DNA from 4 places in the Nonomuraea sp. NPDC049655 genome. Region 1 is predicted to be linked to each of the others. Evidence: riboswitches for the same ligand, from Rfam matches in the RefSeq annotation. Region 1 holds a riboswitch; each other region holds the start of a gene.
The links. A riboswitch is a leader RNA that binds a small molecule or an ion and turns the genes downstream of it on or off. The one in region 1 is predicted to bind cyclic di-AMP.

Region 1 (6,893 bases):
TAATGCCAGTCTCTCCAGGCTCCTTACCGGATCAAGGGAAAATTTTGCGAAAAGGCATCTTCCCAGGTGTGGACGCCTCAACGAAGATCTTTTACCACCCGCGTTCCGGCCAGCCTGTCATGCGGCCCGCGCTCCAACGGCTTGTCGATCAGGATGAGCAGCCCGACGCCGAACAGCAGCATTCCGGCCAGCAGATTGACCACCGGAATGCCCATCAGCATGACAGGCCCGGGATAGACCAGGGCCCGTTTCAGCAGGGCGCCACGCGGAAGGTCGTCCGGCGCCAGGCGAATCTTCATGATCGCCTGGCCGAACGTCCGCCGGCGCAGGCAATGGGCCCGCCAGTCATAGGCCGTATAACACAGGCCGGCCAGGAACCAGGCCAAGAGCCCGGGGAGCCGTCCGCCGAACGCCTCGACCATCCCGACAGTCCGGAAGGCGCCCCACAGCGCGATGAACAGAATGTAATAGAAGACCCCGAAGACCAGCGCCTCAATGAAGCGGGCGGCGAGGCGTTCCCACCATTCCGCGGGCACGGCGCCCGGCCACGACGGTGTCCCGGCCATATCCCACCTCACGCGGTCGGCGGTCGTACCCCCCATATTGGTACGCCCCGCACACACAAAACAGAGGCCGGCGGGAAGCCGGCCCCTGTTTTACGCTGACGCGGGATTACTTGATCTTCACGACCACCGTGCCCGCGAACTTGTCCGCGAACGTCTGCTGCAGTGGCTTGTCCCACAGCTGCGAGGCGCCGTTGACCGCGACGCACGCCCAGGCGAGCAGCGGGCCGAGGAACGGGATCCAGCTCAGGATGTAGCCGCCCCAGGTGACGCCGGCGCGCTTGATCGCCAGGTCGGACGCGAGTCCGCCCGGAGGCAGGGCCTGGCCCACCGGCACGACCTTGATCCCCATGACCATCTTGCCGACCGTCTGGCCGTTCATCTTCGTCAGGAAGAACTCGTAGCACACCCAGACGGCGGTCGTCACGATCGCCGACAGGAGGCCGATGACGAAGGCGGACAGGACGCCGGAGGTCAGGCCGGTCGTCGAGTCGTAACCGACCGCGAGCAGGCCCAGGATGAGGCTGACCACGAAGTTCACGACGCCGAGGATGACGCCGTCGATGATCCTCGCGACCAGACGCTGCCACCACTCCGCCAGGGGGGCCGGAGCGCCCGGAGGCTGCACGCCGACGGGCTGACCGTAGGGCTGGCCGTAGCCGGGCTGGCCGTAGGGCTGCGACTGCTGCTGCTGGCCGTATGCCTGGCCGTACTGCTGCTGGTCGCCGTACTGCTGGCCGTAACCCTGTTGCTGGTCGCCGTACTGCTGCTGGGCGTAGCCGCCCTGCTGGCCGTACTGGGCGTCCTGGCCGTAGCCCTGCTGCTGCCCGTAGTCGGACTGCGGCTGCTGGCCGTAGCCCTGCTGGCCGTACTGGGCCTCCTGGCCGTAACCCTGCTGCCCCGCGGCGGCCTGCTGGCCGTAGCCGGGCTGGGCGTACTGCTGGCCCGAGGACTGCGGCTGCTGGCCGTAGCCCTGCTGGCCCGAGGCGGCCTGCTGGCCGTACTGGGCGTCCTGGCCGTAGCCCTGCTGCTGGCCGTAGTCGGGTAGCGACTGCGGCTGCTGGCCGTACTGCGGCTGCTGGCCGTAGCCCTGCTGGCCCGAGGCGGCCTGCTGGCCGTACTGGGCCTCCTGGCCGTAGCCCTGCTGACCGGAGGCGGCCTGCTGGCCGTAGCCGGGCTGGGCGTACTGCTGGCCCGAGGACTGCGGCTGCTGGCCGGAGACGGGCTGCTGGCCGTAGCCCTGCTGGCCGTACTGGGCCTCCTGGCCGTAGCCGGGCTGCGTGTACTGCTGGCCGGAGGACTGCGGCTGCTGGCCGTAACCCTGCTGACCCGAGGCGGCCTGCTGGCCGTACTGGGCCTCCTGGCCGTAGCCGGGCTGGGTGTACTGCTGGCCCGAGGACTGCGGCTGCTGGCCGTAGCCCTGCTGACCCGGGGCGGCCTGCTGGCCGTACTGGGGCTGCTGGCCGTAGCCCTGCTGGCCGTACTGCTGTGGTTGCTGGCCGTACTGCTGTTGCTGGCCATAGCCCTGTTGCTGCTGCTGACCGTACGGGGGCTGGCCGAAGGCATCGTCCGCCCGGTAGCCGACCACAGTCACGTCCGGGTCGGGCTCGCCGGGCCGACGGCCGTGGTGCTGACCGTACTCGGGGTTCTCGCCGGAATCGTCCTGTGGGTACGGCGGCTGTCCGGTGCTCACCGTGTCACCTCGCTTCGAGTGCGCATGTGGCACGTGTCAGGACACATGCCTGTGCTGCCCAACGTATCGACATAGGTATCAACAATCACCTTTCCAAGTGGTCAAGGTCCGCGTCACCCGATGTCAGATGCAGCAGCATGCGGGTGTTGCCAAGGGTGTTCGGTTTGACGTGTTCCAGATCAAGGAACTCCGCCACACCCTCGTCGTACGAGGCCAGCAACTCGGCGTAGACCTCGGGTGAGACCGGTGTGCCCTGGATGGGGCGGAAACCGTGCCTCGCGAAGAAGTCGACCTCAAAAGTCAGACAGAATACACGCCGCAGCCCCAGATCCTTCGCCTGCCGGACGAGCGCCGAGACGATCCGCCGCCCCACACCCAGCCCCCGGCACGCGGGATCGACGGCCACCGTACGGACCTCGGCGAGGTCCTCCCAGAGCACGTGGAGCGCGCCGCAGCCGACGACCTCCCCGCCCCGCTCGGCCACCCAGAATTCCTGGACGTCCTCGTACAGCGTGACCGTGGCCTTCTCCAGGAGCCGCGGCCCCGCGCCCGCGTAGGTGTCCACGAGACGCCTGATCGCACGCACGTCGGGCGTGCGCGCACGCCTGACCACGACCGCGGTCTCGGGGACTGCCACTTCGGCCACCTGCTCCATGGCTCTCCAGGGTACAGATCTCATTACGGCTCGGCCCTAAATCCCACGTCTCGGGCATCTCATCACATCCCGTGGTCAGATGAACACGAGCCGACTTGGAGCTTTCCTCCAGACCTCAGCACCCCGAATGCTGGACAAAAGGTGCAGAAGCCCGCTTCCGTACGGCTACCCACGAGATCACCTTGTGACCCTTCAGTTGTGAAACCTCTACAGACTCGGCAGTTCCGGTTGAGCGTGAACCCGGAGTGCATTAGTGTCCAGCGACGATGTTCTCCGCGTAATGCGCGCGGAAAGACACGCCCAATTCCCGCAAGGGAAGCCGGGGAACCAACGGCGGCGAGCACCTGGCGCCACCACTTGGGGTGAATCCGACCATCTCGGTAGGGCTGCTCCGGCCCGAACCCGTCAGCTAACCCGGCCGGCGTCGATGAGAGGAGCTCGGTTGGTGAAGCGGACGTTCGACCGCTCGGGGAAGTCCGGGGGCAGGCACGCCCGCCCCCAGGAGCAGGCCAGGCGCGCACGCCGCCTCGGCGTCATCGGCGTCACCGTCGCCGCGATGCTGTTCGCCGTCCCCGTCGGTTCCGCCGCCGCCGACCCGAAGCCGTCGCTCTCCGAGCTCTCCGACCAGGTGGAGAAGCTGCACGAAGAGATCGAGACGCTGGCCGAGCAGTACAACGAGCAGCGCGAACGGCTGAAGGCCGCCCAGAAGGCCAACGACTCCGCCCAGAAGATCCTGGCCACCAGCGAGTCCGATCTGGCCGCCAAGCGCGCCAGGGCCTCGCTGCTCGCCCAGAACGCCTACATCACCGGCGGCCTGGACAAGGCCCTGGCCTTCGCCCAGTCCGGCGACCCCGAGACCTTCCTCGACCGGGCCGCGACCACGTACGCGCTCGAACAGCAGCAGGGCGAGGAGGTCAACCAGCTCGCCAGGGCCATGGAGGCCGCCGAGCGGGCCAGGGCCGGCGCCAAGACCCGCATCGCCGAGGTCCAGAAGATCGTCACCGACCTGGAGAGCAGGCGCTCGAAGATCACCAAGCTGGTCACCAAGGTCGAGAGCAACCTCTACCGGCGGGCCGTCGGCGAGGCCGGCCGTCCCGGCACCCGGGCCGTGCGCGTCAACCTGCCGGTCATCGGCGACGGCAAGGCCGCCCAGGCCGTCAAGTGGGCCCTCACCCAGCAGCTCAAGCCGTACGTCTGGGGCGCCGAAGGGCCGCGCTCCTACGACTGCTCCGGGCTGGTGATGGCCGCCTACCAGCGCGTGGGCATCTCGCTCCCCCACTACACCGGCGACCAGTGGACGGCCGGCAGGCAGGTCAGCCGCGACCAGCTGCGCCCCGGCGACCTGGTGTTCTTCTACAGCGACCTGCACCACGTCGGCATCTACATCGGCGGCGGCATGATGGTCCACGCTCCGCGGACGGGTGACGTCGTGCGGGTCGCCCCGATCGGCGGGCGGCCGTTCGCCGGCGGCGTGCGCATCGCGGACTGACCCGCGCGCCACTTCGCCCAGCCCCGGTTCGCCCGGCGCCGGTTCGCCCCGTCACTGGATGATGCGCGCCACCTGATGAGCGCCGCTAGATGAGCTGGCGGCGCGCCGCCCATGCCACGGCCTCGATCGCCGTGGCCACGCCGATGCGGTCGCAGATGCCCCTCAGCCTGCGCCGTACGGTCCGTCCGCTGATATCCAGCCGCCTGCCGACCCGATCGACCGTCACTCCCCTGGCCAACTCGGCCAGTAACGCCAAATCCGCGTGGCTCAGCTCAACGCCTTCTGTGAGCACATCCACCGGGAGCCCTCCCCCAAACAGCAGAACTCGGACCTTTCAGGCGAAGCAAAGCCGCTCGTCTCGGTGAAGGTAAACGCATGGCGGAAAGGTCGTCAAGCGCGACAATCGGCGCCCTTGACCATTGCTATTGACATGATCACTTATATGTGACGTACTCCGCATATGCAGGCACGCCGTGGTCCGCGATGAACGGTCCAAACGATCAATTCGGCGGCCCGGTTCCACCTCCGATGAGCGCCACCGACGTGCTGGGTTTTGATCCCTCGGATCCGCAATTTGTGCGCGATCCGTACGTCCGATATCGCGAGCTGCGAGCCGCCGGGCCGATCTTCAGAACGCGCGGCGGGCTGCTCGTCGTGACCACGTACGAGTTGTGCGCGGCCGTGCTGCGCGACCCCGGGTTCGGTCACGGAACGTCCCCTCCCGCGCAGGAAGAGGCAGGTCAGCCCGGCCGGTCGTTCCTGCTCATGGACCCGCCCGATCACACCCGGTTGCGTGCTCTGGTCAGCCGCGCGTTCACGCCGCGCATGGTGGCCCGCCTCAGGCCGCGGATCGAGGAGATCACCGCCGACCTGATCGGGCGGCTGCCGGAGGAGGCGGAGCTGATTTCCGGCTTCGCGTACCCGCTGCCGGTGATGGTGATCAGCGAGATGCTCGGGGTGCCGCCGGAGGACCACGACCGCTTCCGCGGATGGAGCGAGGCCCTTGCCCGCGGACTTGACCCGATGCTGACAGACGCCCTCATGTCGGAAACGGAGCGTTCCAGGAACGAGTTCCGCGACTACTTCCGCCACCTGATCGCGCGGCGGCGCGAGCGTCCCGGCGAGGACCTCCTGAGCGCACTCGCACACGTCGAGGAGCTCACCGAGGCCGAGTTGCTGGCGACCTGCGTGCTGCTGCTCGTGGCCGGCCACGAGACCACCGTCAACCTCATCGCGAACGGCGTGCTGAACCTGCTGCGGCACGACCTGCTGCACCTCGCCGCCGAGCGCCCGAGGGAGGTCGTGGAGGAGGTGCTGCGCTTCGATCCGCCGGTCCAGCTCACCTCCAGGATCGCGCTGGAGGACCGGGAACTCGGCGGGACGCCGGTGCCCGCGGGCTCGGCCGTGCTCGTGCCGATCGGCGCGGCCAATCGCGATCCCGCCGCGTTCGCCGATCCCGACCGGTTCGACCCCGGCCGCGAGCCCGGCCGCCACCTGGCCTTCGGGCTCGGCCTGCACTTCTGCCTGGGCGCGACGCTGGCCAGGATGGAGGGCGAGATCGCGCTGTCGGCGCTGGCCGCGGCGGCGCCGAAGATGGAGGCCGCCGATCCGGAGCCGCCGTACAAGGAGAACGTGGTGCTGCGCGGGCTGGCCCGGCTGCCGGTGCGGCTCAGGCGGTAGCGTCGTAGCGTTCCCTGGCGGCCTCGACGTCCTCGATGTGCTCCTCGGCCCACGCCTTGATGGCGGTGACCAGCGGCATCAGGCTCTGACCCAGCGGGGTGAGCGCGTAGTCGACGCGCACCGGCACCTGCGGCGTGACGCGGCGCGCCACCAGGCCGTCGCGCTCCAGGCCGCGCAGGGTCTGGGTGAGCATCTTCTGGCTGACCCCCGCGATGTGCCGGGCCAGGTCGCTGTAGCGACGCTCGCCGGAGGCCAGCGAGCTGAGCACCAGCGTGACCCATTTGTCGCTGAGCCGGTCGAGCAGCTTGCGGGAAGGGCATTCGGCGAAGTAGGCGTCGAAGGCGAGTCTCGCCTGGTCACGCCGCTGCGCCGCCGTCGTGGTCGCCACCGTCTCACTCCTCGCCGTGGGTTACGCACTTCCAGGTGCCTACTTACTGAAAGAGAGTAACTCTTCCTAGGGTCGCGGACATGACGAACATGCGTGCACTCATCGGCGGCTCCGGCGCTCCCCGGCTGGTGTCCGCGCCGCTGCCGGCGGCGGGGCCCGGCCAGGTGCGGATCAAGGTGGCCGCGGCCGGGGTCAACCCCTTCGACCTGGCCGTGGCGTCCGGGGCCCTGGCCTCGTACGGGCTGGCCAGGAAGCTCGAATCGTACGGGATCGGCTTCGACGCCGCGGGCACCGTCGACCAGGTGGGCCCGGGAACCTCCTTCAGCGTGGGAGAGGAGGTCGTGGGGCTCTGCGCGCGGCTGGAGCTGCCGTACAAGGCGCAGGCCGAGTACGTCGTGCTGGACGCCCCGGCGGTGGCCCGCGCG
Region 2 (6,893 bases), on a different contig from region 1:
GTACGGCGCCATCGTCCACCCCAGCCCCTCCCCCCTCACCGGCGCGGGCAGCAAGGCGCTGGCCGACGACCCCGCCTCCCCCGGCAGCCTGGGGCTGGCGATCAGCGAGGCGGTCGAGGTGGCCGCCGCGACCCCCGAGGCCCGGTACGCGCTCGGCTCGGTGCTCAACCACGTCCTCATGCACCAGACGGTGATCGGCGAGGAGGCCCTGGCGCAGCTGCCCGAGCTGCCCGACCTGGTCATCGGCTGCACCGGCGGCGGCTCCAACTTCGCCGGTCTGGCCTTCCCCTTCCTGCGGGAGAAGCTGGCCGGACGGATCGGCACCCGGTTCAGGGCGGTCGAGCCGGCCGCCTGCCCGTCGTTCACCCGCGGCGTGTACGCCTACGACTTCGGCGACACCGCCGGGCTGACGCCGCTGCTGAAGATGCACACCCTCGGGCACTCCTTCGTCCCCGACCCGATCCACGCCGGCGGGCTGCGCTATCACGGCATGGCGCCGCTGCTGTCCCACATGTACGAGCTGGGGCTGTTCGAGGCGGTGACCCGTACCCAGAGCGAGTGCTTCGAGGCGGGTGTGCGCTTCGCGCGGACCGAGGGCATCGTCCCGGCCCCCGAGCCCACGCACGCGCTGGCCGAGACCATCGCCGAGGCCCTGCGCTGCAAGGAGAGCGGCGAGGAGAAGGTGATCCTCACCGCGCTGTGCGGGCACGGCCACTTCGACCTGGCCGCCTACGACCGCCACCTGGCCGGCGAACTGGAGGACTACTCACTTCCGCAGGAGCGCCTCGACCAGGCGCTCAGCGAGCTGCCCGGCTGAGATGACACGGGTGGCCGCGAGATCCGCGGCCACCCGTGTTCAGTTCGCGTTCGGGCGCTTCCCGTGGTTCGCCTTCTTCTTCTTGCGCGCCCTGCCCTTGCGTGCACGTTTCGCCATGGGCTCACCTCCGACGGTCGGGATCGTGACCTACAAGGTCTCCCCTGCCCGCGGGCCGCACAAGCGATACGCCGCGACCTAACATTCCTCAACAAACTCGTGTCATAATTTGGTGGAATCTGTTGGAAGGGGTGGGCGTGCTCGCACAGCAGCGTCAGCAGACGATCCTCGAACGCGTACGCAGCAGCGGCGGCGTCCGGGTGGCCGACCTCGTGCGCGAGCTCGGCGTCTCCGACATGACGATACGCCGCGACCTTGAGGTGCTGGCCGAGCGCGGGCTGCTGGAGAAGGTCCACGGCGGCGCGACGGCCCTCGGCCCCGGCTCGACCGAGGAGCCCGGCTTCACCGCCAAGTCCGCCCGCCAGCAGCAGGAGAAGGAGGCCATCGCGCGGCACGCGGCCACCCTCGTACGGCCGGGCACCGCCGTGGCCCTCTCCGCCGGCACCACCACGTGGGCGCTGGCCCACCACCTCGTCGCGGTGGCCGAGCTGACCGTGATCACCAACTCGATCCCCGTCGCCGAGGTCTTCCACCGCAACCCGCGCGCCGACCGCACGGTCGTGCTGACCGGCGGCGTGCGCACGCCCTCCGACGCGCTCGTCGGCCCCGTGGCGGTGGCGGCCATCCGCCGCCTGCACGTGGACACGCTCTTCCTCGGGGTGCACGGCATGAGCCTGCGCGCCGGGTTCACCACGCCCAACCTCCTGGAGTCCGAGACCGACAGGGAGCTGGTGGCCGCGGCGCACCGGCTGGTGGTCCCCGCCGACCACACCAAATGGAACACGGTCGGCATCAGCACGATCGCCGAGCTGACCGAGGCCGACGTGGTCATCAGCGACGCGGGGCTGCCCGAGGAAGCACGCACCGAGCTGGCCGAACGGGCCGGAGAACTGATCATCGCGGAGGGCACGCCTTGAAGCGCACCATCACCCACCTGGCAGACGGCCGAGAGCTGATCTACTTCGACCGGCGCGACGACGCCGACCGGAGCGCGATCGACCGGCGGCCGCTCGATCCGCGGCCGGTGGCCTCCGAGCTGCGCTACGACCCGCTGACCGAGGAGTGGATCGCGATCGCCGGCCACCGGCAGACGCGGACGTTCCTGCCGCCGGCCGACGAGTGCCCGTTGTGCCCGTCATCCGCCACGCGGGCGTCGGAGATCCCGGCCCATGACTATGACGTGGTGGTGTTCGAGAACCGCTTCCCCTCTTTCTCCGGAAATTTTGGGACTTACGGGGATGTCGGCGGCCTGAGTGAGGTGCGGCCGGGTGTCGGACGTTGTGAGGTGGTGTGCTTCACCTCCGACCACTCCTCCTCCTTCTCCAGGCTCTCCAACGCGCAGGTCAGGCTGGTCATGGAGGCGTGGGCCGACCGCACGGCCGAGCTGTCCGGCATGGAGGGTGTCGAGCAGGTGTTCTGCTTCGAGAACCGGGGCGAGGAGATCGGCATCACGCTCCCCCACCCGCACGGGCAGATCTACGCCTATCCCTACGTGACCCCGCGCACCAAGCTCCAGCTGGGGGCCGCCTCTCGGCACACGGGCGGCAACCTGTTCGCCGACGTGCTGGCCGCCGAGCAGGCCGCCGGCACGCGGGTGGTGGCCGCCAACGAGCTCTGGACGGCGTTCGTGCCGGCCGCCGCGCGCTGGCCGTTCGAGGTGCACGTGTATCCGCACCGGCAGGTGCCCGACCTGGCGGCGCTGTCGGAGGAGGAGCGGGCCGCGTTCGCGCCGCTGTACACCTCGGTGCTGCGGGCGCTCGACGCGCTGTTCGGGGTCGCGATGCCGTACATCTCGGCCTGGCACCAGGCGCCGGTGCGGTACGGTCGCGAGCTGGCCTACCTGCGCCTGGAGCTGTTCAGCATCAGGCGGGCGCCCGGGAAGCTGAAGTACCTGGCGGGCTCGGAGTCGGCCATGGGGGCCTTCGTCAACGACGTGCTGCCGGAGGAGGCGGCACGCATGTTGCGATCACGAATTGATCACTAATTGGTTTCTCATTAAAGTCGCATGACTCGTGATCTACCACTAATATCCCGTTAGACATCGGCCATAACGGTCGTTGTACGCCTAATCCCGGGCGTGTTGCCCGGGAGCCGGGGACCCATCGCATCCGGGGTGAATCCGCGCAAGTGGTAGGGACTGCTCCCGTGCCCGAACCCGTCAGCTAACCCGGCCGGCAGAGGGAGAGGAACAACCACGTGGCGGCTTCGTCCCCCGCGAGTCTCGCCGTCGGTCTCATCACCGCCACCGCCCTGCTCGTCCATCCGGCCGCCGCCTCGGTCTCCGGGGCAGCCGCCGTGGCGGCCGCGCCCAAGCCGTCCGAGGCGCAGCTGCGGGCCCAGCTCAAGGAGCTCAACCGCAAGGTCGACAAGCTCATCGAGACGTACAACCTCAAGCGGGTCGAGCTGGCCAAGGCCCAGCAGGCCGCCACCGCGGCCCAGCAGCGGCTCACCGCCGCCGAGCAGGCGCTGGCCACGGCCGAGCAGCGGGTCGCCGAGATCGCCCGGCTGCGCTACCAGAACGGCGACACCTCCCTGCCGGCGTTCATGATGACCCCGGACGGCGGCGGCGCGGCCGTGCTCGAACAGCTCACCGCCGAGCAGCAGGCGGTCGTGGACAGCGTGGCCAAGGCCCGCGACGACCAGAAGAAGGCCGCCACGGCCGCCGCCGCGCTCGCGACGGAGCTGAAGGCGGGCACGGCGGAGGTGGCCGAGCAGCGCGACGACGCCCAGGACGTCATCGACGACATCAAGAAGAAGCTCCAGGACCTGGTGCCGTTCGGGCCGGGCAAGAAGTCCGACGGGAGCTGGGCGCCCGAGCTGCCGGCCGGCTCGGACAACATCACGCCGCGCACCCGGCTGATGCGCGCGCAGGTGCAGAAGAACTTCTCGCTGCCGTACGAGGTGGGCTGCTTCCGGTCCGGCTCCAGCGGCGAGCACCCGCTCGGCCGGGCCTGCGACTTCATGATGAGCACGGGCGGCACCATGCCGAGCGCCGTCAACAACGCCCTCGGCGACCGGCTGGCCGACTGGGCGCTGAAGAACAAGGCCAAGCTGGGCGTCAAGTACGTGATCTGGAAGCAGCGCATCAACCAGGGCTCGGGCTGGCGCTCGATGTCCGACCGCGGCAGCATCACCGAGAACCACTACGACCACGTGCACATCTCGATGAACTAGCCGCGGACCGGCGGCTCAGCGGATGCCGGTGAGCTTGTCGGGGTTGGTGACGGAGTAGACGGCGGCGATCCGGTCGCCCTCGGGCGTGAGATCGACGACGACCACGGCCAGCGGCCCGTCACCGGAGAAGACGAGCGCGCACGGGTCGCCGGCCACCCGCCGGTAACGCAGGTCCACCGCGCCCGGGGTCAGCGTCGCGGCGACGGACATGAACAGCGCCGCCACCTGGTCCCGGCCGTGGACCGGCTGCAGGCTGGTGGCCGGTCCCTTGCCGCCGCCGTCGGTCCACAAGGTCACCTCCGGCGCCAGCACCTCCAGCAGGGCCCGCAGGTCACCGCCGAGGGCGGCCGCGGCGAACCGCTCGGTCACCTCGGCGTGCACGTCGGGCTGGGTCCGGTGACGAGGACGGCGCGCGTGGACGTGGCGGCGCGCGCGGGCCGCGAGCTGCCGGACCGCCGCGGGCGTGCGCCCGAGGATGTCGGCCGTCTCCGGGTGGCTGAATCCGAACACCTCGTGCAGCACGAAGACCGCTCGTTCCAGCGGTGACAGGGTCTCCAGCACGACCAGCACCGCCATCGACAACGACTCCCCGCTCTCGGCGGCGCCTCCGGTGTTGTCGGGGGCCGTGACCAGCGGTTCCGGCAGCCAGGGGCCGACGTAGGTCTCCTGCCGACGGCTCAGGTCCGCCCGCCGGGCGAGCGCCTGGTTCACCGCGATCCGCACCAGGTAGGCCCGGACGTTCTCCACCGGTCCGGCGTCCGGCCTGCGGTGCCGGGCGGACCAGGCCAGCCACGCCTCCTGCAGCACGTCCTCGGTGTCGGCGACGCTGCCGAGCATGTTGTAGACCACGGAGAACAGCAGTTCCCGGTAGCCGAGGAACTGCTCGGTGGCGGCGTCGGCGGGGTGCCGCGGGGTCGGTGTCATGGCGTGCCTCCTCGTCTGTCGTAACCGAAGAGCCCCGATGCGTGGCGATTGTGACATGAAGGCATCAAGCGTGATCTATGCCACTCATGTCACAGTTCCCGGCCGGTTGCCCCTCTGTGGTGGCGTCACGACTCACAAGGGAGAGCTTCGATGCGTACATTGATCCGCGACGTCAGGGTGTTCGACGGCGAGCAGACCGTCGCGACGGCCGACGTGATGATCGAGGACGGCCTGATCGCCGCTGTCGGCAGCGGCGCGGGCCACCCGGCCGACGCCGAGGTGGACGGCACGGGCAGGACGCTGCTGCCCGGCCTGATCGACGCGCACACCCACGTGTTCGACGGCAGCCTGGCCCAGGCCCTGCGGTACGGGGTCACCACCGAGCTCGACATGTTCTGCCTGCCGCAGATCCTCGCCGGGCAGCGGCGGCTGGCCGCCGAGAACGACGACGTGGCCGACCTGCGCAGCGCCGGCACGCTGGCCACCGCCCCGGGCGGGCACCCGACCCAGTTGCTGACGGCCCTGGCGGGCACCGTCCTGGACGGGCTCGACGTCACGGCGATCGACTTCGTCTCCGACCCGGCGCAGGCGCCGGCGTTCGTCCAGGCCAGGCTGGCCGAGGGGGCCGACTACCTCAAGATCGTCATTGACGACGGCGCCGTGCACGGGGCCGACCTCCCCGTCATGACGGCGGAGGTCGCCGCCGCCCTGGCCGCGGCGGCGCACGAGGCGGGCCTGCTGGTCGTCGCGCACGCGGTCACCGCCGCCGAGGTGGGGATCGCGCTCGACGCCGGCGTCGACGGCCTGGCTCACGTGTGGACCGACCTGACGCCGGACGACCCGGCCTCGCCGCGCCTGGCCGGGCGGGTGCGCGATCAGGGGGTCTTCGTGGTGACCACGCTGGCCTACTTCGAGGCGATCACGGCTCAGCACGTCGAGACCGCCGACTGCGCCCGCCCGGGCAGCTCCGCCAACGCCGTCGGCGCGCTGCGGGCCCTGCGCCGCGCGGGCGTGCCGCTGCTCGCCGGGACGGACGCCACGCCATTTGTGCCCGCCCACGGCGCCGGCCTGCACCGCGAGCTGCGGTTGCTCACCGAGGCCGGGCTCGGCGCCGAGGAGGCGCTGGCCGCCGCGACCAGCGTGCCCGCCCGGCACTTCGGGCTGGCCGACCGCGGCCGGATCGCCCCCGGTCTGCGCGCGGACCTGGTGCTGGTCGAGGGCGACGCCACCCGGGACGTCACCGCCGTCGGCGACATCGCCGAGGTCTGGCGTCGCGGGGTGCGCCAGGCGCGGTGACCCCCGCCCGTGACGCGCCGGCCGGGTCAGCCGAGCGTGAGGGGGTTGACCAGGTCGGCGTAGACCAGCAGACCGGCCATGATGATCAGCACGAACGCCATTGCGTACGTGAGCGGCAGCACCTTGGCGATGTCGACGTAGCGGGGCTCGGGGCGGCGCAGGATCTTGGCGTAGCCGCGCTTGATCCCCTCCCACAGGCCGCCCGCGATGTGGCCGCCGTCGAGGGGCAGCAGCGGGATCAGGTTGAACAGGCCGATCGCCAGGTTGAACCCGGCCAGCAGGCTGACGAAGGTGAACAGCTTGCTCTTGTTGGACATGTCGGAGGCCAGGATCTCGCCGCCGAGCCGGCCCGCGCCCACCACGCCGACCGGGCCCTCGGGGTCGCGCTTGTCGCCGGAGAAGGCGGCGTTCCAGACGCCGACCATCTTCGCCGGCAGGTTGACCATCGAGCCCACGACGCGGCCGGTCAGGTCGCTCATGTAGCCCGGCACCTGCCCGATGCTCTGCTGCTCGAAGACCTGGGAGGGCACGACGCCGAGGAACCCGACGCCCTTGTCGATCTTGG
Region 3 (6,893 bases), on a different contig from region 1:
CCTACGACTGGCACTTCATGCGGGGGGAGCCGTACCTGGCCCGGGTCATGGGCGGCGGGGTCGGGCTGCGCCGGCCGCGCATCGCCGTCCTCGGGGCCGACGTGGCGGGGGAGGTCGAGGCGGCCGGCAAGGACGTCACGCTGTTCCGTCCCGGCGACGAGGTGTACGCGATGTCGCTCGGGGGCGGCTTCGGCGAGTACGTCTGCCTGCGGCAGGGCGAGGTGGCGCCCAGACCGGCGGGCCTGTCGTTCGAGCAGGCGGCGGCGGTGCCGATGGCGGCCAACACCGCGCTGATCGCGCTGCGCGACGAGGGACGCCTCCAGCCGGGCCAGAAAGTGCTGGTCAACGGCGCGTCCGGCGGCGTGGGCACGTTCGCCGTGCAGCTCGCCAAGGCGCTGGGGGCGCACGTCACGGGCGTGTGCAGCGGGCGCAACGCGGACCTGGTCCGCTCGCTCGGCGCGGACGACGTCATCGACCACACCAAGGAGGACTTCGCGGCGTCGGGCCGGCGCTTCGACCTGCTGCTCGACGTGGCGGGCGGCCGCCGGCTGGCGGACTGCCGCCGCGTGCTGACCAGGAAGGGCACGTACGTGCTGGTGGGCGGGCCGGCCGGCCGCTGGGTGCAGCCGGCCGGCCACATGTTCGCCGCGCTCGCGTCGGGGCCCTTCGTCCCGCAGCGGATCGTCAGGGCGGACGTCGTCCGCTGCGGGAGCAACAGGGCGAACCTGCTGACGCTGACCGGGCTGATCGAGCGGGGCGCGGTCACCCCGGTCATCGACCGGACCTTCCCCTTCGGCGAGCTCCCGGCGGCCGTCCGCTACCAGGAGGAGGGGCACGCCCCGGGGAAGGTCGTCGTCACAGGGTCGCGGTGAGCATGGCGGGGGCGGGGGCCTTCTGGAGCTGCTTGTAGTCGGCCCAGCGCTTGACGCCCTTGGGGTCGGGGCGTACCGCGCCGACGAAGGCCTGCCTGCGCCACTGCGACAGGCGTTCCTCCTTCACCACGTCGCCGGTGTGGGGGGAGTGGACCATGTAGCCGGGCTTGGAGATCATGCCGACGTGGCCGAGGCCGCTGAAGAACACCAGGTCGCCTGGCTTGAGGTCCTTCCAGGCGATCTTCCTTGAGAAGGCGCCGTACTGCTCCGCGGCGGTTCTGGGGAGCTCGATGCCGGCGTCCTCGTAGGCTCGGAGCATGAGGCCCGAGCAGTCGTAGCCCCGTTCGCTGGCGCCGCCCCACACGTACGGGGTGCCGCGCTTGTCCATGGCGTATTCGAGGGCGACCTTCCAGGCCGGTTTCGGCACGTGCCGTTCCTGGACCTGTTTCACCTGGGGGCCGGTGAGGGTGATGGAGGGGGTGGGGGCGGCCGGAGCGGCGGGAGCCGCGGGGGCGGCAGGCACGAGACCTGCGGCGCCCGCTGCCACCGCCACAAGGATGGCGATGCTAGACAGGGGACTGTCCTTCCACGTGGCCGACCGGGTTAGCTGACGGGCTCGGGCCTGGAAGTAGCCCTACGGCGGCTCCTCGGGGGAGGCGCAGCCGATTCGCCCCGGGGGGAAAGGTGGGTCCCCGGCTCCACGCAGCGGCTGCGTGGATTAGGCTCGTCGAACTCTAACGAAACGGTCAAAAGGTCGCAATCCCCCCAAAACGGATTGTCCGGTTGTTGAGATGATGTGTTCGTCAGCCGAGACGAGCCGGTAAGGTACCGCCCATGGAGTCGCGTAACATCCGCCTGGCCGTCATCCCCGGGGATGGCATCGGCGCCGAGGTCGTAGCCGAAGGGCTCAAGGTCCTGGAGGCCGTGGGCACGAAGATCGAGCCCACCCACTACGACCTGGGCGCAGCCCGCTACCACCGCACCGGCGAGACCCTGCCCGACGCGGTGCTCGAAGAGCTGCGCGGCTACGACGCGATCCTGCTCGGCGCCGTGGGCGACCCCAGCGTGCCGCCCGGCATCCTGGAGCGCGACCTGCTGCTCAAGCTCCGGTTCGAGTTCGACCACTACGTCAACCTGCGGCCGGTCAAGCTGTTCCCCGGCGTCGAGACCGCGCTGGCCGGCGCCACCGCCGAGCACATCGACATGGTCGTCGTCCGCGAGGGCACCGAGGGTCTCTACGCGGGCACCGGCGGCGTCATGCGCCGCGGCACGCCGCACGAGATCGCCACCCAGGAGTCGCTGAACACCGCCCACGGCGTCGAGCGCGTCGTGCGGTACGCCTTCCAGAAGGCTCAGTCGCGGCCCCGCAAGAAGCTCACGCTCGTCCACAAGACGAACGTGCTCACCTTCGCCGGCGACCTCTGGCAGCGCACGGTCGACCGCGTGGCCGCGGAGTTCCCCGACGTCACCACCGACTACAGCCACATCGACGCGGCCTCGATGTTCTTCGTCACCCAGCCCGAGCGCTTCGACGTGATCGTCACCGACAACCTGTTCGGCGACATCATCACCGACCTCGGCGCCGCGATCGCCGGCGGCATCGGCCTGGCGGCCAGCGGCAACATCAACCCCGAGCGCACCTCGCCGAGCATGTTCGAGCCGGTGCACGGCAGCGCGCCCGACATCGCCGGTCAGGGCAAGGCCGACCCGACCGCCACCATCCTGTCCGTGGGCATGCTCCTCGACCACCTCGGCCTGCACGCCGAGGCCGCCAAGGTCGAGCAGGCCGTGGCCGCCGACATCGCCGAGCGGGTGACCGGCCGCGCCGGCCGCACGACCAGCGAGATCGGCGACGACATCGCCGCGCGAGTAGCCGGCTAGGACCGCCTAGCCCCGCACGCGCCTGGCGGTCCGAACACGGACTGCCAGGCGCTTTTTCGCGTTCGCCGGATCTAACCACCCCAACTGCCTCTTGCCATCCCAAATCGCGAGACACTAGGAAGTACGAATACTGCTCGCGGGCAGTAGCTAACAGAATCAGCTTTCGAAGTCGCAGATTCGTAGAGAGAAGGACCTCCGTCATGACCATCGCTCAGAAGCTCAGCTTCGACGTGCAGCATTCCGACCACGCTCGCACCGCGGCCGAGCGGGAGCAGGTACTGGCGAACCCCGGATTCGGGCAGGTCTTCACCGACCACATGATCTCGATCGACTACACCGACGGCGAGGGCTGGCACGACGCCCGGCTCATGCCGTACGGGCCGCTCTCGCTCGACCCCGCGACCTCGGTCTTCCACTATGCGCAGGAGCTGTTCGAGGGCCTGAAGGCGTACCGGCAGATCTCCGGCTCGATCGCGACCTTCCGGCCGTACGCGAACGCCGCCCGCTTCAACCGCTCGGCCGAGCGCATGGCCATGCCCGAACTGCCGGAGGAGGCGTTCGTGGAGTCGCTGGAGCTGCTGGTCTCGGCCGACAAGGAGTGGGTGCCGACCACCGAGGGCCACAGCCTCTACCTGCGCCCGTTCATGTTCGCCACGCAGGCCGGGCTCGGCGTCAACTACCCGTCGAAGACCTACAAGTACATGGTGATCGCCTCGCCGGCGGCCTCGTACTTCAGCGGCGGCATCAAGCCCGTCTCGGTCTGGCTGTCCACCGAGTACACGCGCGCCGCGCCCGGCGGCACCGGCTTCGCCAAGTGCGGCGGCAACTACGCCGCCGCCTTCGTCGCCCAGCGCCAGGCCGTCGACAACGGCTGTGACCAGGTCGTCTGGCTCGACGCCCACAAGCACGAGTACGTCGAGGAGATGGGCGGGATGAACCTGTTCTTCGTCTTCGGCAACAAGCTCGTCACTCCGGCGCTCACCGGCACCCTGCTGCCCGGCATCACCCGGGAGTCGATCCTGGAGATGGCCGGCGACCTCGGCCTGGAGACCGAGGAGCGGCTGATCTCGGTGGACGAGTGGGAGTCCGCCTGCGCCTCCGGCGAGCTGACCGAGGTGTTCGCGTGCGGCACCGCCGCCGTGGTCACGCCGGTGGGCTCGGTCAGGGGCGACGACCGCTCCTGGACCATCGCCGACGGCACCCCCGGCCCGGTGACGATGCGGGTGCGCGAGGAGCTCGTCGGCATCCAGTACGGCGCCCGTCCCGACACCCGCAACTGGATCCACAAGATCGGCTAGAGCCGCGCGGACGGCCGGCGTCTCAGGCGCCGGCCTCCGTCAGGGCCGCGGTGTCGACGTGGAGGTTCCACGGGTCGGGCAGGAACACCGGCTCGCCCAGGGAGACGACGTTCTCGCTGCGGTAGCGCCGCCCGCCAGGCCCCCCGAACAGCGTCACCAGCCGCTGGAACGGGTCGATCACCAGGTAGAGCGGCACCCCGCCGCGCGCGTACCCGCCCGTCTTGACGAAGTGCACGTCGTACGTCGTGGCCACCGAGACGACGTCCACGAGCAGGATCGTCGAGGCGCCGTGGACGGCGTGCTCCTCGTGCAGCCGCGGCCGGCGCGGGACCACCGCCAGGTCGGGCACGTAGAGATCGTGGCCGGGGCCCAGGTAGACGGTGATGTTCGGCCAGATCTCCCAGCCCCGGACCGCCGCCGCGGCGGCGAGCTGGAACAACGTCCGGGACAGGATCGTGTTGTGCTGCCAGGTGCCCGGCTCGTTCACCACGATCCGGCCCTGGACCGTCTCGATGCGGAACTCGGGGAACAGTTCGCGCACGGTGCGGTAGCGCTCTTCCAGGGGCCTGACCATGCCGCCGTCCTCATGCTTTCCCGGGGGTTTCCAAAGGATCACTCAGAGTAACGGCGGCGGCGTCCCGCGATCTAGTGGTTCTTCCTGATCATCGTGATCCCGTCGGCGACCGGCAGCATCACCACGCTCACCCGGGGGTCCTCGATCACCAGGTCGTTGAACTCGCGGATCTGCACCGTCGTCGTCTCCGAGTGCGCCGGGTCGGCCACGTGGCCGCTGCGCAGCGTGTTGTCGGCCAGCAGCAGGCCGCCCGGCCGCAGCCGCTCGACCAGCAACTCGTAGTAACCGGGGTAGTTGCCCTTGTCGGCGTCGAGGAAGGCCAGGTCGATCGGCTCGTCGAAGGCGGCCAGCGTCTCCAGGGCGGGCCCGAGCGTCAGCGAGACGCGGTCGGTCACGCCCGCCCGCTCCCAGTAGCGCCGGGCGATGGACGTCCACTCCTCGCTCACGTCGAAGCAGTGCAGCCGCCCGCCGGACAACCCCCGCGCGATGCACACCGACGAGTAGCCGGTGAACGTGCCCACCTCGACCGCCACGGCCGGGGCCGTGAGCTGGGTCAGCATGGTCAGGAACCGGCCCTGGTCGGCGGAGATCTGCATCCTGGCGGCGTCGCCCGTCGCCTCGGCGGTCTCCCGCGCCAGCTCGTCGAGCAGGGGGTCGGGCGGGGTGGAGTGGTCGAGGATGTACCGGCCCACCGCGGGGTCGAGGAGGTTCGCCTTCATGAAGGTCATTCTCCCCTCACAGCGTTCTCTCATCGTCATCAGGTACCAATGAGGGAGCCGCCCCGGGCGGCTGTCCGGAGAGTGGTTCCGGCGTTGGTAGGGTCTGCGCGATCGGTGAGCTGGAAGTGGGCGGATGATGAAGCGGTTGGTTGCGGTCGCGGTCGCGTGTGCGGCGCTGGTGGTGCTCGGTGTGCTGGCCTTCTCGGAGCCGGGTGAGACGGCTGGGTCGGTACGCCTGACCAGGCAGCTAGACGGTTCGATGGTGCTGGCCGACAGGTCCGGCGACGCCCCCGTGCTCGACGTGTACGAGGACTTCGACTGCCCGATCTGCAAGGAGATGCACTCCAAGGTCGACGGCACGATCCAGAAGCTGGCCAGGGAGGGCAGGCTCAAGGTCGTCTTCCACCCCGTGACGATCTTCCAGGACGAGCCCATGCGCTCCAACTCCATCAGGGCCGCGGCCGCCGCCCGATGCGTGCCGGAGGAGAACTGGCTGGCCTTCAGGGACGAGCTCTACGCCATGCAGCCCGCCCCGCACGGCTCGGCCTCGGGCTTCACCGTGCAGGAGTTGGTGGCCGCCGCCAGGAAGGCCGGCGCCTCGGTGGACGAGTGCGTGACCTCGCAGTCGTACGCCAAGACCCACCTGGCGGAGACCTCGAAGATCCACATCCAGGGCACGCCGACCGTCCTGCTCGACGGGCAGCAGCTCGGCAACGAGGTGTTCGACCCGGCGGCCCTCGAACGCGCCGTCACCGGGGGCGCCGGCGTGCAAGTGTAAAGGTCGTGTCCACAAGCTGAGACCGATGTGCCAGATGGTGAATCCCTGTGGCAGACTGGCAGGCACCATGTTCTACGGTCTGCTCATTATCGGCAGGCGCGCTGGCTGACACAGGGACACCGCCAGCGCGCAGACCTCTCACGTCCGTGAGGGGTCTTTTTGTTTTCCAGGACACGGATCCGAAAGAAGAGACTTCATGGCCGACGACCGCTTCCACGTCTACGACACGACTCTGCGCGACGGCGCGCAGCAGGAAGGACTCAACCTCACCGTCGTCGACAAGCTCGCCATCGCACGGCAGCTGGACAGCCTGGGCGTCGGTTTCATCGAGGGGGGCTGGCCGGGCGCCAACCCCAAGGACACAGAGTTCTTCAGGCGCGCTCGAACAGAGCTCGACCTGAAGCACGCGCAGCTCGCCGCGTTCGGCGCGACCCGCCGGGCCGGTGTGAAGGCCGCCGACGACCCATTGGTAGCCGCATTGCGCGAATCCGGCGCGCCGGTCGTGACCCTTGTCGCCAAGAGCCACGACCGGCACGTGGAGCTGGCCCTCCGCACGACTCTCCAGGAGAACCTCGCGATGATCCGCGACACGGTCTCTCACCTTCGTGCGGAGGGACAGCGAGTCTTCCTCGACGCCGAGCACTTCTTCGACGGCTACACGTCCAATCCAGCCTACGCGCTGGAAGTGCTGCGGACCGCCGCCGAAGCCGGGGCCGACGTCATCGCCCTGTGCGACACGAACGGCGGCATGCTGCCCGACGAGCTGGCCGA
Region 4 (6,893 bases), on a different contig from region 1:
GCGCCAACGTCGGGCTCCTCCGGCTGGAGGGCAGGAAGACGGCGGCCTCCGTGGCCGCCGTGGCACGCAAGCACTGACCATCCCCACCGAAGCGGAGGAAAGCATGGCAGGCATGGACGTCTCCCTCAAAGAGATGATGAGCATCGACGGCACGATCGGGGCGGCGATCGTCGACCACGGCAGCGGCATGGCGCTCGGCACGCTCGGCGGCTCGAAGGAGCTGGACCTGCAGGTCGCGGCGGCGGGCAACACCGAGGTCATCAAGGCCAAACTGCGCACGATGGACTCGCTGGGCCTCAAGGACGGCATCGAGGACATCCTGATCACGCTGACCGCCCAGTACCACATCATCCGCCCGCTGACCGGCCGCAGCGGCAAGGGCCTGTTCCTCTACCTCGCCCTCGACCGCAACCGGGCCAACCTGGCCCTGGCCCGGCACATGCTCAAGGTCATCGAGGAGAAGCTGGAGCTCTGACCGGCCCGCGCAGCGAGGCTCCGCGGCGGGTCACGCGGCGGGTCACGCGGCGGGCTCGGGCCGGGCGGGCGTCGCGGAGCCGGTGTGGGCGGTGATCTCGGCGACGATCGCGGGCCAGAGGGCGCGAGGCAGGTCGTGGCCCATGCCGGGGTAGGTGACCAGGCGGGCGCCCGGGATGGCGGCGGCCGTGGCCCGCCCGCCGGCGAGCGGCACGAGCTGGTCGTCCTCGCCGTGGATGACCAGCGCGGGCACCTTCAGCCCGCCCAGCGCGGACGTGCGGTCGCCGGAGGCCATGATGGCGGCGAGCTGGCGGGCCGTGCCGGCCGGGTCGTGGCAGCGGTCGAAGGCGAGCCCGGCCAGCCTGGTGACGCGTTCGCGGTCCAGCTCCCAGCCGGGGGACCCGAGCACGGCCCAGGTCGTCAGCGCGCCGGCGACGACCCCCTCGCGGTCGGTCGCGGGCTTGGCGAAGAGCACCGCGGTGGCCGCCTCGGTCGGCGGGGCCGCCTGCGGGCCGGGCGTGGACATGATCGAGGTCAGGCTCAGCACGCGAGCGGGGTGCCGGATGGCCAGCGCCTGGGCGATCATCCCGCCCATCGAGGCGCCGACGACGTGCGCGGCGGGCAGGCCCAGGACGTCCATGAGCCCGGCGCTGTCGTCGGCCAGGTCGTCCAGCACGTACGGCGAGGGCGCGCCCCATGCGGGCACGCCCTCGTCGTGGAGATGGGTGGACAGGCCCGCGTCGCGGTTGTCGAACCTGACGACGTGGTGACCCTGCTCGGCCAGGAGTTCGCAGAACTCGTCGTCCCAGTGGATGAGCTGGGCGCCGAGTCCCATGATGAGCAGCAGGGGCCTGCCCGCGGGTGAGCCGAAGCTCTCGTAGGCGATCTCGATGCCGTTGGCGGCTGCGCGCTGGATCACAGCGACCAGAATGTCATTCTAGTCGCGAGGCGTAAAGAGCGGTCTGTCCGGAGATCAGTCGTTGAGGAGCTTGCGCAGGCGCTCGCCGCCGAGCACCACGCCGCCGCCGGCCAGCACGAGCACGCCGGCCATGACGGTGCCGCCCATCGCGACGGTCTTCCCGACCTGGCCGCCGGCGGAACCGGCCGCGTCCTCGGCGGGCTTGTCGGCCAGCACCTTGGGAGGCTCGGCCGGGTTGTCGTCGAACCTGCCCCACGCGCCGGTGGAGAAGGCCACGGGGTAGTTCTTCTTGCCCTTGCCGTCGCCCCACTTGGTGATGACGTAGTCGATCTTGATGTGGCCCTGGCCGCCGTTGCCGTCCACGCCGAGCGTGTCGGGGTTGAAGGTGCCGCCGGTCAGCTCGGCGAAGGTCTTGGCGTCGAGGTCGAGCATGACGCCACGGCTGGAGGGCTCGCCGGGGCCGCGGTCGCCCACGAAGAACGGCATCTTCTTGCCGTTGTAGGTCACGTAGCCCTCGGTCATGAGGGGCCAGCTCGGGCTGGCGGCCAGGCCCTTCTGCATGGGCTTGCCGCTGGCGGGGAGGCCGGTGTCGCCGGCCCGGCCGGAGGAGTCGTCCCAGAAGTAGGAGGCCTTCGTGGAACCCTTGAGCAGGATCTTCTGGTCGTCGCCGGTGTCGGCGTGGGCGCCGGTGGCGGAGATCGTCAGCGCGCCCATGGCGGACACGGACAGCAGGGCGAGAGAGCGCAGGCCAAATCGAGACATGAAGCAGTGAAGTCCTTCGCGAGGGGACAGGGGGAACGCGCGTGACTACGGTGCGTAACCGGGCAGAGCGCCGAAAGGGTGGTTACGCGGCGCGTGGGGGAAGTCAGGGAAGAGACCGCTCAGCAGGCGGTCGTCACTACACTGTCCGGGGGTACGACGAGGTGGTACATGCGTGAAGTCCTCTCCATCTCGCCTACCGGGTTAGCTGACGGGTTCGGGCGTGGAGATGCCCTACCGGCACATGGCCGGATTCACCCCAATGAGATGGGTCCCCGGTTCCCGACAAGTCGGGATTCGGCGCCAGCTGTCGTCCCTCTCCTGGTAGGGACTACGCCACCAGCTGGTAATTGGTTAAGACGGTACCCAGAGATTCGGACAAATACAAACGAATCGTCATGAACCGGGTAAAGATCTACCTATCGAGGTAAAGAGAAAGGGGGCACGGCATGCCGTACCCCCTGCTAAATCGGACCTTTCAGCCGCCGCTCTTGCGCCTGAAGGATCTTTTACTCGCTGCCGGACCGTGCGCCCCGTGGATCTTCGACGGGTCCACGCCCCTGCCACCCGCGGCCGAGTCGGCCTGCTGCCCGCGCTTGCGTTCCAACGCCTCGCGGAACTTGCGCTTCATCTCGTCCTCGGGAGTCTCGCTGACTTCCGGCTCCGGTGTTTCCGCCATGAGGACCTCCTGGTTCTGGGGACATCCACAGCTTCGCACGACGTCGCTTACGACGCGAAACCGGCCTCCACTCTGCTTTCCGCCGCGGGCGCCTGCTCCAGCCGCCTGCCGGGCATCATGACCAGCGCGACCAGGGCGATCACCGCGCCCGCCACGCCCAGCGACGGGATGACCACGGCCGCCGCCGAGGCGTGCGCGGCCGCGAGCCCGTGGACCGGCGCGTCCGTGGTGATGACCGACGTGTACGCGGTGCCGGCCAGCGCCAGCGCCACCGAGCCGCCGATCTGCCGGAAGAAGGTGAGGTTGGCCGAGGCCGTGCCGATGTACCGCGGCGCGACGGCCTGCTGCACGGTCACGGTCAGCCCCGACAACATCGGCCCCATGCCGAGCCCGAGCAGCGCCATCCACCCGGCCAGCAGCAGGCCGTCGGTGCGCACGGTGAGGTTCAGGCAGAGCAGGCTGCCGGCCACCAGCAGGAACGGCGCCCCGACCAGCCACGGCTTGTACGTGCGCGTCCTGGACATCAGCGTGCCCATGAGCGCGCTGCCCGCCACCATCGCCAGCGTCATCGGGTAGATCCTCAGCCCGGACTCGGTGGCGCTGACGCCCAGCGCCTGCTGGAAGTAGCGCGGCAGGAACACCACGCCGGCGTACATGCAGAAGGCGGTGAAGAACGAGGTCGCGTTGACCAGCGTGTACGTACGGTCCCGGAACAGGTGCATCGGCATGACCGGGTTCGCCGCCCGCAGCTCGACCAGCACGAACGCGGCCAGCAGGACCAGCGCCAGCAGGATCGGCCCGGCCACGGGCGGGGAGGTCCAGGAGTTGCCGTCCAGGCCCTTCTCGGTCAGGCCGAGCAGCAGGGCGCTGATGGCCACGCTGAACACCGCGATGCCCGCGTAGTCCGGCCGGCCCCCGCCGCCGGTGCCCGGACGGAACGGCAGCCGCAGCACCACGATCGCGATCAGCACGATCCCGAGCGGCACGTTCACGTAGAAGGCCCACCGCCAGCTCGCGTGGTCGGTGAACAACCCGCCCAGGAAGGGCCCGGCCAGGTACGTCAACGCCATCACGCCGCCGAGTGCGCCCTGCACGCGGGCGCCGTTGCGTCCGGGCGGGAACATCTCCATCACCAGGGCCAGCGACAGCGGCAGCAACGCGCCCGCGCCCAGCCCCTGCACGGCGCGGAAGGCGATGAGCTGGGTCATGTCCTGGGCGAGCCCGCACAACGCCGATCCGACGACGAACACCGACATCCCGACGAGCAGCAGCGGCTTCCTGCCGTGCTGGTCGGACAGCCTGCCGTACAGCGGCACGGTCACGGTGGAGGTGAGCAGATACGCCGTGACCACCCAGGTGTAGAGCCGGGTGCCGCCCAGCTCGCCGGTGATGCGGGGCAGCGCGGTGCCGACGATCGTCTGGTCGAGCATCGCCAGGAACATCCCGCCGAGCACCGCCAGCAACACCAGCCCGTTGCCCTTGGTCTTCATGTCATTAGTCACAGGTGAAGATTGATATGTAAGAGCTGACATGTCAAGCCTTCGCTATGCTGGCGGGCATGTCCCTGCGGATCGCGCTCCTCGGCCTGCTCGCCACCAAAGGCCCGGCCAGCGGCTACGACCTGGCCAAGAAGTTCGAGCACTCGCTCAACCACGTCTGGCAGGCGGGGCACACGCAGATCTATCCGGAACTGGTCAAGATGGCCGCCGACGGCCTGGTGACGGTCGAGCACGAGGGCGCCCGGGGCCGCAAGATCTACGCCATCACCGCCGAGGGCCGCGCGCTGGTCACCGAGTGGCTGGTCGGCCACGACCCGTCGGCGACCGTGCGCAGCGAGACCGCCCTCCAGGCGTTCCTGCTGGCCCTGCTCGACACCGGGCAGGCCGTCGCCGTGGTCGAGCGCATCAAGGCCCACTTCCAGGCCCGCCTCGCGACGCTCGACTGCCGGCCCGGGGGCCTGTTCGGCCAGTACGCGCTGTCCCTCGGCCTGCACCAGGCGCGCTCCGGCATCGCGTGGGCCGACGAGACCCTGGCCGCCCTGCGGCACGAAGGGTAAAACGGAACTCTGCGGTTCCTGGTGTTGCGTTGGAGAAGCGCCGGATATACACCCAGGCATGATGCTCAACCTCCCAGTGCGGCGATGAGCCTCCTGGGTCGTGACCTGGCGATCGACCTCGGCGCGGCCGGCACGAGGATCTACGCCAAGGGCAGGGGCATCGTGCTGGACGAGCCGTCGGTCGTCCTGCGCGACAGGCAGACGGGCAGGGTCGTCGGCTTCGGCGCAGAGGCCCTGGACGGCGCGGACGGCGCGGACGGCGCGGACGGCGCGGACGGCGAGACGTACTGGCCGATCAGCGACGGCCTGCCCCAGGACGGCGAGCTCGCCCGGCGCATGATCAGGCACTTCCTGCGCAAGGTGCACCGGCACCCGTTCCCCCGGCCGCGCCTGGTGATGGCCGTGCCCGACGAGTTCACGCCGATCGAGCGGGTGGCGCTGCGCGACGCCGGCTTCGAGGCGGAGGCCCGCGGGATCCTGCTGGTCAAACACGCGATCGCGGCCGCGCTCGGCGCGGGCCTGCCGGTCCGCGACGGCGCCGGGCACATGGTCGTCGACATCGGCCGGGACGCCACCAGGGTCGCCGTGCTCTCCTGCGGGGCCGTGGTCGCCGCCGGAACCGTGCGCGGCGGCGGGAACGCCGTGACCCGCGCGGTCGCCCGCCTGGTCGAGGACGAGCACGGCCTGCTGGCCGACGAGCGGGAGGCCGAGTCGGCCAAGCTGCGCGCGACGCGGGAGCCGACCGGGAACGTGCTGATCCGCGGCAGGGACGCCGGCACCGGCGAGGAGCGCGCGGTGGCGCTGCCCGCGGCGCGCGTCCGCGAGGCGGCCGTCCAGCCGGTCGAGCACATCGTGCGGGCCGCGGAGTACACCATGGAACGCTGCCCTCCCGAGCTGACCGCCGACCTGGGCGAGCGCGGAATGGTGCTGGTCGGCGGCGGCGCGCTGCTGCCCGGCCTGCGCCGGCGGCTGCAGGAGGGGCTGTCCATGCCGGTGCGGCGCGCGGAGCGGCCCAGCGACTCGGTGGCCCTGGGGCTCGGACGCTGCGTGGAGGACCTGGGGCTGATCGCCAAGCTGAGGCGCCGGTGAGCGACCTGTTCGACCTGGGGGTCTCCGTCGCCGACAAGACCGTCAGGACGATCGCCGTCTACGTGACGATCGCCGTACTGCTCCGCATCGCCGGCAAACGCGGCATCGCGCAGCTCAACAACTTCGACTTCGTGGTCATGCTGCTGATGAGCAACGTCGTGCAGAACGCGATCATCGGTCCGGACAACTCGCTGATCGGCGGCCTGGTGGGCGTGGTGATCCTGGTGGCGGTCAACTCGGTCGTGGTGCGGCTGGCGGCGACCGTGCCCTCGGTCGGCAGGGTGTTCGAGGGCACGCCGGTCGTCCTGGCCCGCGACGGGCACTTCATCCCCTCGGCGCTGCGCCGGATGGGCGTCCGGCAGGCCGACCTCAACGTGATGCTCCAGCTCCGGGGGGCCGAGAGCGTCACCGACACCGACCTGGTACGCCTGGAGCCCGGCGGCTCGCTCCTGGTTCACCTGCGCCCCGAGGAGGAGGGAGCCGAACGCGGTGACCTGGAGGACCTGTGCCGGCGCCTCGACCGCATCGAACGCAAGCTGGACGAGCTGAGAACCGGCCCCTCCTGAGAATGCGCGGCCGGATTGCCTTTTGATATCGGCCATTAATATGGCGTTAATCCCCTGCGCCCGGAATTGATCTCCGATATCGTCCCAACGTGCGCCTGGCTGGTCGCTCGGTCGTGATGTCCGCGGTGCTTGTATGCGTCGCGGTCGCGGCAGCCTGTACCTCCGGCCGCCAGCCCTCCTTCGAGGAGGCGGCCAGGCAGCTCACCGCCGACACCGACACCCTGCTCACCAGCGCCGCGCTGCATATGTCGCCGGCCGGCCGCTCCGACGAGACCGAAGACCGCTCGTGCGTGCCCGGCCAGGTGCGCCGGCTCGTCCGGGCCGAGGGCGAGGCCGCCGACGCCCCCGACG

Region 2: another riboswitch for cyclic di-AMP. It lies ahead of ACIBQ6_RS49225 (hypothetical protein); the one in region 1 lies ahead of ACIBQ6_RS14730 (NlpC/P60 family protein).
Region 3: another riboswitch for cyclic di-AMP. It lies ahead of ACIBQ6_RS08655 (C40 family peptidase); the one in region 1 lies ahead of ACIBQ6_RS14730 (NlpC/P60 family protein).
Region 4: another riboswitch for cyclic di-AMP. It lies ahead of ACIBQ6_RS07695 (hypothetical protein); the one in region 1 lies ahead of ACIBQ6_RS14730 (NlpC/P60 family protein).

What each region holds. Positions count from the first base shown of each region.
Region 1 covers NZ_JBITLS010000004.1:165,261-172,153, forward strand. Annotated here, with positions in the region: gene ACIBQ6_RS14715 (RDD family protein) at 78-566, opposite strand; gene ACIBQ6_RS14720 (RDD family protein) at 673-2,256, opposite strand; gene ACIBQ6_RS14725 (amino-acid N-acetyltransferase) at 2,342-2,911, opposite strand; cyclic di-AMP (ydaO/yuaA leader) riboswitch at 3,199-3,350, shown strand; gene ACIBQ6_RS14730 (NlpC/P60 family protein) at 3,357-4,400, shown strand; gene ACIBQ6_RS14735 (LuxR C-terminal-related transcriptional regulator) at 4,486-4,698, opposite strand; gene ACIBQ6_RS14740 (cytochrome P450) at 4,929-6,080, shown strand; gene ACIBQ6_RS14745 (winged helix-turn-helix transcriptional regulator) at 6,070-6,468, opposite strand; gene ACIBQ6_RS14750 (NADP-dependent oxidoreductase) at 6,549-6,893, shown strand, end outside.
Region 2 covers NZ_JBITLS010000026.1:12,080-18,972, forward strand. Annotated here, with positions in the region: gene ACIBQ6_RS49205 (TrpB-like pyridoxal phosphate-dependent enzyme) at 1-817, shown strand, start outside; gene ACIBQ6_RS49210 (50S ribosomal protein bL37) at 857-934, opposite strand; gene ACIBQ6_RS49215 (DeoR/GlpR family DNA-binding transcription regulator) at 1,072-1,851, shown strand; gene galT (galactose-1-phosphate uridylyltransferase) at 1,848-2,918, shown strand; cyclic di-AMP (ydaO/yuaA leader) riboswitch at 2,987-3,125, shown strand; gene ACIBQ6_RS49225 (hypothetical protein) at 3,131-4,108, shown strand; gene sigJ (RNA polymerase sigma factor SigJ) at 4,124-5,032, opposite strand; gene ACIBQ6_RS49235 (amidohydrolase family protein) at 5,183-6,328, shown strand; gene ACIBQ6_RS49240 (M50 family metallopeptidase) at 6,355-6,893, opposite strand, start outside.
Region 3 covers NZ_JBITLS010000002.1:695,196-702,088, reverse strand. Annotated here, with positions in the region: gene ACIBQ6_RS08660 (NAD(P)-dependent alcohol dehydrogenase) at 1-872, shown strand, start outside; gene ACIBQ6_RS08655 (C40 family peptidase) at 856-1,419, opposite strand; cyclic di-AMP (ydaO/yuaA leader) riboswitch at 1,450-1,607, opposite strand; gene ACIBQ6_RS08650 (3-isopropylmalate dehydrogenase) at 1,707-2,753, shown strand; gene ACIBQ6_RS08645 (branched-chain amino acid aminotransferase) at 2,954-4,051, shown strand; gene ACIBQ6_RS08640 (Uma2 family endonuclease) at 4,074-4,625, opposite strand; gene ACIBQ6_RS08635 (O-methyltransferase) at 4,697-5,344, opposite strand; gene ACIBQ6_RS08630 (thioredoxin domain-containing protein) at 5,478-6,122, shown strand; gene cimA (citramalate synthase) at 6,319-6,893, shown strand, end outside.
Region 4 covers NZ_JBITLS010000002.1:506,644-513,536, forward strand. Annotated here, with positions in the region: gene ACIBQ6_RS07680 (roadblock/LC7 domain-containing protein) at 1-77, shown strand, start outside; gene ACIBQ6_RS07685 (hypothetical protein) at 104-475, shown strand; gene ACIBQ6_RS07690 (alpha/beta fold hydrolase) at 518-1,393, opposite strand; gene ACIBQ6_RS07695 (hypothetical protein) at 1,448-2,155, opposite strand; cyclic di-AMP (ydaO/yuaA leader) riboswitch at 2,331-2,465, opposite strand; gene ACIBQ6_RS07700 (DUF5302 domain-containing protein) at 2,631-2,831, opposite strand; gene ACIBQ6_RS07705 (MDR family MFS transporter) at 2,879-4,333, opposite strand; gene ACIBQ6_RS07710 (PadR family transcriptional regulator) at 4,390-4,887, shown strand; gene ACIBQ6_RS07715 (rod shape-determining protein) at 4,972-5,976, shown strand; gene ACIBQ6_RS07720 (YetF domain-containing protein) at 5,973-6,542, shown strand; gene ACIBQ6_RS07725 (hypothetical protein) at 6,632-6,893, shown strand, end outside.